DNA from 3 places in the Enterococcus sp. AMC1252 genome. Region 2 is predicted to be linked to each of the others. Evidence: predicted binding sites of a transcription regulator. Region 2 holds the regulator's gene; each other region holds the start of a gene.

Region 1 (3,274 bases), 1.2 Mb from region 2:
AGCATGTGATAAATAAAAGCTTTTGTTAACTATATACCTAATAAATGAGAATGTCAATAAAATTTGATAAAAAGATTCAGAAAATTCTAAAAACAACAGCAAAGCCTTTCTTACTTAATGTTTGATAATCAATAAACATAGTAATTTACATTGTGTACAAGGATGAGATATGCTAAAGTGTAGGGGTTGTAACCGATTTATTTTTATTTAATTGAAAAGGAAGATGAGTTATTTATGAAAAAAACAACTGCAATTATTATTTCCATGGTTAGTATTCTATTATTTGGAGGATGTACAGCTAAAGAAAATAACGTGAATTCAAATGATACAAAAGTACTTTTTGAAAAAGCGGATCTGAAACTGTCTAATATTGAAAAAGAGATAACCGATAGTTATACAGATGATACAAAAGAATTCATAAAAAAAGAAGTCTCTTTAGAAAAAATCAACGAATTAGAAAAACAACTTAAAAATCTACCTCAAGATGATTTTGAATCTATCGACAATAAAAATAAAGTTGAAGAGTATACGAGTCGCAAAAAGAACGTGACTGAAGAGGTTCCTGCTTTGAAAGATAAGTTCACAAATTTATCAGCAAAAGAATTAATTACTCGCTTCCAAACAGAAGGATTGGCTGTCCATTACGTACAAGAAATGAAAAAACCGCAAGATTTTGGTGCAGCACCAACTTATGCTAAATCTGCCTATATTTTTGGTGTTGAAGAAGATCCATTCTACGCCGATAGCACTGATATGACAGACAAATACAAAAATGCCAGAGTGATGACTTTTGAAAAATTAGATGATTTAACTAAGACAAAAAGTTATTATGACGAATTGGGTCAACAATCAGGCATACTCTATTCTCATACATTTGGGAATGAGACACGCTTTTTCCTAATTCAAATGAACGGGGATATTCCACAAGAAACATTTGATTTATATAAGAATAGTTTAGCTGAATGGAAATAACAAAAAACTTCTGAGACTCTGTTTATGAGTCTCAGAAGTTTTTTTAGTTTCTTTGAAAATAATACAAAGGCTTGTGAGTCAAACGTTTCATTTGTCTTTTTTTATCTTCAATAATAGAAAGTAATTCTTCTGAAAAACTTTCTAAGATCAAACGCCCGCCTTTATAAGTACTGCCACCCATTGAAATCACTTCGTCTGGTGTTAAAATAACTTTTCTATGAGCGATTTTCTTGAAAAACTCTTCTATCAAGTAAGTTGGCAAATAAAAATTATTTTGAGCTGAGAAAGATTCTAAATAAATAAAATCGTCAATACTAATGTAACAATCATCCATAGATAGGAAATTCACGGATTTATCTACATAAATATCTCTTTTTTGTAGAATTTCATTAATTTTTTTGTTCAAAAGATTCAGTGTTTCTATTTCTTTGACAAAATTTTCTAGTTCTCGATAACGTACTGCTTTGCGTTCATCATATGTTACACGTAAAGCAACACCAATCGATACAATAACTGCGCCGATCAAAACGCCAGTTATCCCTGCAATAAAAACAACCATTCGGATTCCCTCACTCTTTTCATTCTTATTTTTTCAGTATAACATACTCTTTCACAAGCGCAAAAAAATAAGATAAAAAAAACAAAGGATTAACAATGAATTTCATATAAGTTTCATTTCTATTTAGCAAGCTGATTATACATTTTTTTCAGTGCATTAAAGTTGACCTTTATTGACCAATAAAGTATACTTTTTTTAAGCATTAAGGTATGCTTTGTGATAAAATGATTTGAAGAGTTTTTTATATAGGAGGAATATACTATGAATTTAATACCAACAGTCATTGAACAATCATCTCGTGGAGAAAGAGCGTATGACATTTATTCACGATTATTAAAAGATAGAATCATCATGTTAAGTGGTCCGATCGATGATAATGTAGCTAACTCAGTTATTGCACAACTATTATTTTTAGATGCACAAGATTCTGAGAAAGATATCTACATTTACATCAATTCACCTGGAGGCAGTGTTTCTGCTGGATTAGCGATTTTTGACACAATGAATTTTGTAAAAGCAGATGTGCAAACAATCGTTCTTGGAATGGCAGCTTCTATGGGAAGTTTCTTATTAACAGCTGGTACAAAAGGCAAACGTTTTGCTTTACCTAATGCTGAAATCATGATCCATCAGCCATTAGGTGGCGCTCAAGGTCAAGCAACAGAGATCGAAATCGCAGCAAAACATATTCTTGATACCCGTGACCGCTTAAATAAAATTTTGGCAGAACGCACTGGTCAACCACTTGAAGTCATTGAACGAGATACAGATCGTGATAACTTCATGACTGCTCAACAAGCAAAAGAGTACGGTTTGATCGATGAAGTGATGGAAAATAGCAGTTCTTTAAGCAAATAATAGCCTACTTGCCCAAAATTTCTTTTGAAAATTTTGGGCATTTTTATTTAAACTAGCGACAAAAAGCGCTACACTTAGGATTAGAAGAAATGAAAGGATGTTAACAAGATGGATATTTCAATTATTGATGCAACAAAAGTAACAACAAAAAATGGTTTGGCAATTGGAAAAGACTCAGCTCCAATAAAAATGGTGGAATTTATGAATGTGCGTTGCCCTTATTGTAAAAAATGGTTTGAAGAGTCTTTTGACTTGTTGAATAAGTATGTTAAAGATGGTAAAGTCCAACGAATCATCAAATTATTTGATAAAGAGAAAGAAAGTCTACAACGTGGTAATGTTATGCACCACCATATCAATTATGATTTACCCGAAAAAGGCTTGACTGACTTAAAACAAATATATGCTACTCAAGATCAGTGGGGAAATCTTTCTCTAGAAGATGTAGCAGTGTTTGCTGAAGATAATTTACAATTGTCTAAAAAAGAAGAGCCAGCAATTATCCAAGCAGTAATTACAGAAGCAGAAGCGGCTAATATTAAATTTGTACCAACAATCGTGATTGGTGAACATATCTTTGATGAATCAGTAACAAAAGAAGAATTAATCAACTATTTAGAAGGAAAATAAAAAAATGAGGCAAAGCTACTTAGGCTTTGCCTCATTTTTTTTAGCTTTATCTGCTTGTTTCTTTTCTAATGAAGAATCTTCAACTTCTTTTTCAGCATCTTCACTGAAACTTAAAATCTTGTCTACATCTTCTTTTCCAAGAAAATTTCCTAAACCTTCTCCAAGTTGCTTGATTTGCCTCATAATAAAATCTCTATCTTCTACGCCCATCCTCTTCACCAAACTTTCTGCTAATTTAGCTTAGCAATTATCAGA
Region 2 (3,274 bases):
TTTTGTTCTAGTAGTAGAATATTTTCCAATTTACGAGCTAGTTTTTTCTCTTTTTGGCGTAGTCTCGCTGCACTTTCAAAAGATTGCGACTGAATCGCTTCTTCTTTCTCTTGCACTAAACGAGCAATTTCTAAACGTAAGTTATTGATTTCCGACGGTTCATCTGCCAAGTCTAAACGAACTTTAGCTGAGGATTCATCCATCAAATCGATTGCTTTATCTGGTAACTGACGAGAATTAATGTAACGAACAGATAACTGAACCGCCGCATGCAGCGCATCATCCGTGATTTCTACACCATGATGCTCCTCATACCGTGAACGCAAACCTTTTAAAATTTCTTCCGCTTCTTCTGGTGTCGGTTCATCAACTTGTACGCGAGCAAAACGACGTTCCAAAGCAGAATCTTTTTCGATATATTTTTGGTATTCATCCAGTGTAGTTGCTCCGATTGTTTGCAGCTCTCCTCTTGCAAGTGCTGGTTTTAAAATATTTGATGCATCAATTGCACCTTCTGCACCACCAGCGCCGATCAAAGTATGCAGCTCATCAATAAACAAAATCACTTCGCCATCTTGATAAATTTCATCGATGACTTTTTTCAGACGATCTTCAAATTCACCACGATACTTGGTACCGGCAACTAAAGCACCCATATCTAGCATCATTAAACGTTTTTCCAACATATCTTCTGGAACTTCACCGTTCACGATTTTTTGTGCCAAACCTTCAGCAATTGCTGTTTTACCAACACCAGGTTCCCCAACTAGAACAGGATTATTCTTTGTACGACGACTTAGGATTTGAATCAATCGCCTAACCTCTTGTGAACGTCCAACTACAGGGTCCAGATCATTTTCCCGCGCTAATTTCGTTAAATCACGAGCTAATGAATCCAACGTCGGTGTTCCTTTCGGAGCTGCTTTTTGGGCTTGACTATTCCGGCGTCTCCCTACATTTCCACTCATTTGTGGATCAGTAATACCTATTTTTTTCATTAATAACTGACGCATCTTGGATAAACTTAAACCTAGATTTAATAAAATACGTGAAGCTAATATATCTTCATCTCTCAATAAACCTAGTAAAATGTGTTCAGTTCCTATATTTGGTGCTCCTAAACGCTTTGCTTCATCGCCTGCGTAAGCAAAAATTTGTTTTGCACGAGGAGAATAAGGTAAATAAGCTCCCTTAGGATACCCTTTAACTGTTCCATATCCAGTTAAGTGTTCAATTTCTTCACGGATATCATTTTTATCTGCATTCAACTGGCGTAATGATTTTCCAGCAATTCCATTTGGCTCTAAAACTAATGCCAACAGTAAATGTTCTGAGCCCACAGATTGATGCCTAAAATATTTTGCTTCTTCTTGCGCAATAGCCAACACTGCCTTGGCACTTTCTGTAAATAATTCGTCCATAGTATCATTCCTCCTCGTAACTCAAACGTTCTAAAAATGAATGCATCAATTGAGCACGTAAATAATCTTCATTTGATCCTGCTTTACCTAAAACTTGTTTCCCAAGTACAGATAACATCAGATTTCCTTCTCTTTTGGTAATCACTTCTTCTTCGTACAACTTTTGTACAAAAATCAGTGCATCTTTTTCTGAAAGTCCATTACCCGTAAACTGAGCTATTTGTTTTAATAATTGATCACTGTCAGAAATTTGGACTTTCGCGATTCTAATATAACCGCCGCCGCCACGTTTACTCTCAACAGAATAGCCTCGTTGAATCGTAAAACGTGTGTTAATCACATAATTAATCTGGGAGGGAACACAATTGAATAAATGAGCCATTTCAGCTCTACGAATCTCAATTTTACTGCTTTCTTCAAGAATCTTTTTTAAATATGCTTCTATTAAATCCGAAGTATTTTGATTACTCATCACACTCATCCTTTTCCCTTGACTAATACTGACCTTAATTATACATAACTTCAATCGTTTAATAAAGGAGAATGCCTAATTTGATAAGAAAAAATTAATAGCGCATAACATTTAATTATTAAATTAAGCAAAAAAAAGAACAGAGAAACTACTCTGTTCTTTAAATCGGGAAGACAGGATTCGAACCTGCGACCCCTTGGTCCCAAACCAAGTGCTCTACCAAGCTGAGCTACTTCCCGTAGCTATAATAATAAAAAAAGACTAAACGTTTAAAAGGAACTAATACTCACTACCTTCTAAATCGCAGTCAACCATTTCAACTATGCACCCAAAGGGAGTCGAACCCCTAACCTCTTGATTCGTAGTCAAGCACTCTATCCAGTTGAGCTATGGGTGCTACATTTCTATGCCGAGGACCGGAATCGAACCGGTACGGTGATCACTCACCGCAGGATTTTAAGTCCTGTGCGTCTGCCAGTTCCGCCACCCCGGCGAAAGAACAAGCTAAGCGGAAAACGGGGTTCGAACCCGCGACCCCCACCTTGGCAAGGTGGTGCTCTACCACTGAGCTATTTCCGCAGTCTGGATGCCGGCTAAAGGATTTGAACCCTCGACCCTCTGATTACAAATCAGATGCTCTACCAACTGAGCTAAGCCGGCGTTATCATCGCCTAGTTTTGAAAACGAGACTAAAAATGCGGGTGAAGGGACTTGAACCCCCACGCCGTAAGGCGCTAGATCCTAAATCTAGTGCGTCTGCCAATTCCGCCACACCCGCAAAATATTCCTATGAGCCGTGCAGGGCTCGAACCTGCGACCCTCTGATTAAAAGTCAGATGCTCTACCAACTGAGCTAACGGCTCAAAAAATGGAGGTTGACGGGATCGAACCGCCGACCCCCTGCTTGTAAGGCAGGTGCTCTCCCAGCTGAGCTAAACCTCCAAGACAACACTTTAGCGTGGCGACGTCCTACTCTCACAAAGGGAAACCCTTCACTACAATCGGCGCTAAGAAGCTTAACTTCTGTGTTCGGCATGGGAACAGGTGTATCCTTCTCGCTATCGCCACCACACTGGGTGTTGTTGCTATTCAATTGAGTGATTATTCACTCAAAACTGGATTGAAGTAAGGTAATCAAACAGTCCGAAAAACTTTTTTATTTCGTTTCTTTGGTTAAGTCCTCGACCGATTAGTATTGGTCCGCTCCGTACATCACTGCACTTCCACTTCCAACCTATCTACCTCATCATCTCTGAGGGGTCTTACTTTCTTAAAGAAATGGGAAATCTCATCTTGAGGTGGGCTTCACACTTAGATGCTTTCAGCGTTTATCCCTTCCCTACATAGCTACCCAGCAATGCCCTTGGCAGAACAACTGGTA
Region 3 (3,274 bases), 1.4 Mb from region 2:
GAGTATCCTATTTCTCTTTCTTCCCATTTTTTATTATAATTAGAGAAATTGGAGGTCGATTTAATGTCAACGAATAATGAAAAAGTAGAATTACTTTTATCTTATCTATCTGAGATTCACACAAAAAGCTTAACGTTATATGATTTAGTCACTAGCCGTCCACGTCCTGAAGATACACGTATTCTTTTAAATATTAACGAGGTATTCACTTACTATCACAGTGTACGTGTGTTTTACTACAGCAACAGTGAATTGACTGCGGCGCAAGTTCACCCTTTTTTTAAAGCCTTTGAAGATTTCTATTTTGAATTGAAACAAGTCTTTCTCCTTGAAGAAGATGATAGCATTCTACTTTATAATAAGTTAACAGCTATGAAAGATTCTTTTGAGCAGTTGACGAATGATTTTAATGTTTTATAATAGAGTAGACAACAGGTAAAGAAGGTGCCCAAATGGATCAAAGCGAAGTCGTAGATCGCTTGCGCGAAGAGTTGGAAATTCCATTTTTTAATGGAACAATCGAAGAGCGTGAATACACAGAAGAGGAATACCAAAAGATCAAATCTGATCTTGTTCAGTATTTTGATGATTATGTTCGTAATGTAGAAAATTGATACGGATAATTGTAGTTAGATCTTTAATGACTAAAGCAAAACACTTAAGTTTTGTTTTAGTCTTTTTTCTATGTTTTGAAGTATTTTTTTATCATTTAACAAATAATCCCCTACGTAACGGTTAATTCAAACATATATAAAATAACTCCATTTATTTTAAAATACAAAAAATAAACATATATTAATAAAATGATAAAAAAGGTTAAAAAGTAAAAATAAAAAACCACCGGCTGAAAAGGCCGATGGAAAAGGAGTATTACTCAATAAGAGTAAAATGAAAAATAAAAAGGTTGTTGTTGGTATGAATATATAATACAACACATTTTTTCCTTTGTCTACTAAAAATAACATTAAAATAAAATTAAATCTCGCTTTTTTTTGTCATTTTTCCATTTATTTTTTTATTTTTTCAACAAAAGATTACTCATTCGAGTGATTGCAAATGAAATATCATCTGTTGCTTTATCTTGTTTTTCTTCTGAGTTGTTGAATAAATCAATATCTATGCCTTTTTCAGGGTCTAAAGATAAAATCATTTCGTTACATCCAGCTAAATACTCGATATATGAACGTTCGAATTTTTTGTGGATTCCCATTACGCGTGCTGGTGGACGTAATTGAGAAACTTTTTCCAACATTGTTGTGTATTCTTTCGTTCCCTCTTGGAAAATACGTTGAATTTCTGCGATTCTTTCTGGTGCTAATTCAGTCGCCTTGCCTTCATCGATTGCTTTACGAACTTCTTCGTAATAATCGTTCATTTTTTCTCCGACTTCCTCTGTTTCTTTTACAATATCATTGATGTTTTGAACATAATAGCCTAAATTTGGTTTCACTGTCTTTCCTACTTTCTTTTAGTAATCACTCAATTTTACACTTTTTCATAGGTGAATGACAAGAAGAATTTGTAAAAGAATATTTTTCTGCTAATTTTAAGACAAAAAAAACTACAAACACTTTCTGTTTGCAGTTTTTTTATAGATTTATTTAATTTCATCACTTGTTTTGATAATTTTAGATATCATACCATAGTCTTTGGCTTCATCCGCTGACATCCAGAAATTACGATCCGTATCTTTTGCAATTTTTTCGTATGTTTGACCTGTCGCTTCAGCAATCAAGCGATTCACACGTTCACGCATACGAATGATTTCTTTGGCTTCGATTTGAATCTCGGTACTTTGCCCTTGAACGCCCCCTGCCGGTTGATGGATCATGTAGCGTGTATTTGGTAAGCTGTATCTGTTTTTTGCTTCAGCAGCTAGATAAATCGTAATACCCGCACTTGCTACCCAACCTGTTCCAATCACAATCACTTCTGGTTTTACAAATTTAATCATATCATGGATCGTGTCACCTGCTTCAACGTGTCCACCTTGGCTATTAATAAAAATTTTGATGGGTTCATCTCCCATTGCGGCAAGCAACAATAATTGCGAAGTCACTTCTCGGGCTAAATCTTGATTGATTTCACCGTAAATCAAAATTGTTCGTTCTTCAAAAAGTTTTTTCATAAACGCATTAGGTTGTTGTTTTTCTTCTGCTTCTTCGTTTTCATCTAAATAATTCATATTTGATAACCTCCATATTTTAAAGCTACATATCTATATTAATAATACCGTAATCTGAAAATTTGTCCACTTTTTTGACTTGTTTTGACCTTGAAAAATCCTTTAGTAAAATCAAAGCCTATAAAGCCCCAAAAACTAGTCAGAAGACCCATTCAATGATAGATTTCTTCACTATTTTATATGATAAAAAACTGAAACAACTCTGTTAAGAACGAGCTGTTTCAGTTTTTTGATTATTTAGTATGGTGTTAGCTTTTACCCATTCGGCGTTGAACAAATTTTACGATCTCAACAATTGGAATAATCGCAAATGATGTTCCGGCAACGATTGCCCATTGGTAACCATCTAAAGAAGTTACGCTGAACAAGTCATTAAATCCTGGAATTAGAATCGTTGCTGCTAGTAATAAGAACGACACTAGAATTGCCCAGTTAAATGATTTGTTTCTGAACAAGCCAACTTTAAAGATTGATTGGTAAATAGATTTCACGTTGAATGCGTGGAACAATTGGATCAATCCTAATGTGGCAAAAGCCATTGTCAATGCATCACCGTGTTGTAAGTCATATAAAGCTGTTGCTGATAAGTTAGGCATATTTGCTGCTGTGTGTGCTGGGAATTCGATCGCCATTTTATACACGATCAGAGTCAGCGCACCTTGAGTGATCCCTTGATAGATTACACTACTCAAGACACCACCAGAGAAGAAGTTTGATTTCTTCCCACGAGGCGCATGGCTCATCACATCACGTTCAGCAGGTTCTACACCTAGTGCAATTGCTGGGAAAGTATCAGTTACTAAGTTGATCCACAATAAGTGAACTGGTAATAACGTATCCCAAGCTAACATTGTTGCAATAAAGAGTGTTAATACTTCCCCTAAGTTGGCAGAAAGTAGATATTGAATCGTTTTTTGAATATTTGAGAAAACCTTACGTCCTTCTTCAACGGCTACAATAATTGTCGAGAAGTTATCATCTGCTAAGACCATATCAGAGGCACCTTTTGATACTTCTGTACCTGTGATCCCCATCCCAATACCGATATCAGCTGCTTTCAAGGCAGGCGCATCATTCACACCATCACCT

The links. The regulator CtsR, encoded in region 2, represses protease genes until heat stress. The targets are predictions, from matches to a motif close to TTGGTCAAAAAAGGTCAAANA.
Region 1: a site for CtsR is predicted at 1,691-1,711, ahead of clpP (ATP-dependent Clp endopeptidase proteolytic subunit ClpP). Genes of this name have one in related genera too.
Region 3: a site for CtsR is predicted at 2,257-2,277, ahead of AC4BB5_RS05970 (ATP-dependent Clp protease proteolytic subunit). Genes of this name have one in related genera too.

Annotation. Positions count from the first base shown of each region.
Region 1 covers NZ_CM177097.1:1,162,654-1,165,927, reverse strand. The annotation lists gene AC4BB5_RS05395 (hypothetical protein) at 235-972, shown strand; gene AC4BB5_RS05390 (hypothetical protein) at 1,016-1,531, opposite strand; gene clpP (ATP-dependent Clp endopeptidase proteolytic subunit ClpP) at 1,793-2,389, shown strand; gene AC4BB5_RS05380 (DsbA family protein) at 2,498-3,019, shown strand; gene AC4BB5_RS05375 (hypothetical protein) at 3,035-3,229, opposite strand.
Region 2 covers NZ_CM177097.1:3,752,752-3,756,025, forward strand. The annotation lists gene AC4BB5_RS17650 (ATP-dependent Clp protease ATP-binding subunit) at 1-1,421, opposite strand, end outside; gene AC4BB5_RS17655 (CtsR family transcriptional regulator) at 1,426-1,893, opposite strand; tRNA gene AC4BB5_RS17660 (tRNA-Pro) at 2,059-2,132, opposite strand; tRNA gene AC4BB5_RS17665 (tRNA-Arg) at 2,217-2,290, opposite strand; tRNA gene AC4BB5_RS17670 (tRNA-Leu) at 2,301-2,386, opposite strand; tRNA gene AC4BB5_RS17675 (tRNA-Gly) at 2,401-2,472, opposite strand; tRNA gene AC4BB5_RS17680 (tRNA-Thr) at 2,481-2,553, opposite strand; tRNA gene AC4BB5_RS17685 (tRNA-Leu) at 2,590-2,671, opposite strand; tRNA gene AC4BB5_RS17690 (tRNA-Lys) at 2,684-2,756, opposite strand; tRNA gene AC4BB5_RS17695 (tRNA-Val) at 2,763-2,835, opposite strand; rRNA gene rrf (5S ribosomal RNA) at 2,850-2,965, opposite strand; rRNA gene AC4BB5_RS17705 (23S ribosomal RNA) at 3,063-3,274, opposite strand, start outside.
Region 3 covers NZ_CM177097.1:1,287,696-1,290,969, reverse strand. The annotation lists gene AC4BB5_RS05985 (hypothetical protein) at 64-420, shown strand; gene AC4BB5_RS05980 (hypothetical protein) at 453-614, shown strand; gene AC4BB5_RS05975 (hypothetical protein) at 1,016-1,450, opposite strand; gene AC4BB5_RS05970 (ATP-dependent Clp protease proteolytic subunit) at 1,598-2,185, opposite strand; gene AC4BB5_RS05965 (cation-translocating P-type ATPase) at 2,434-3,274, opposite strand, start outside.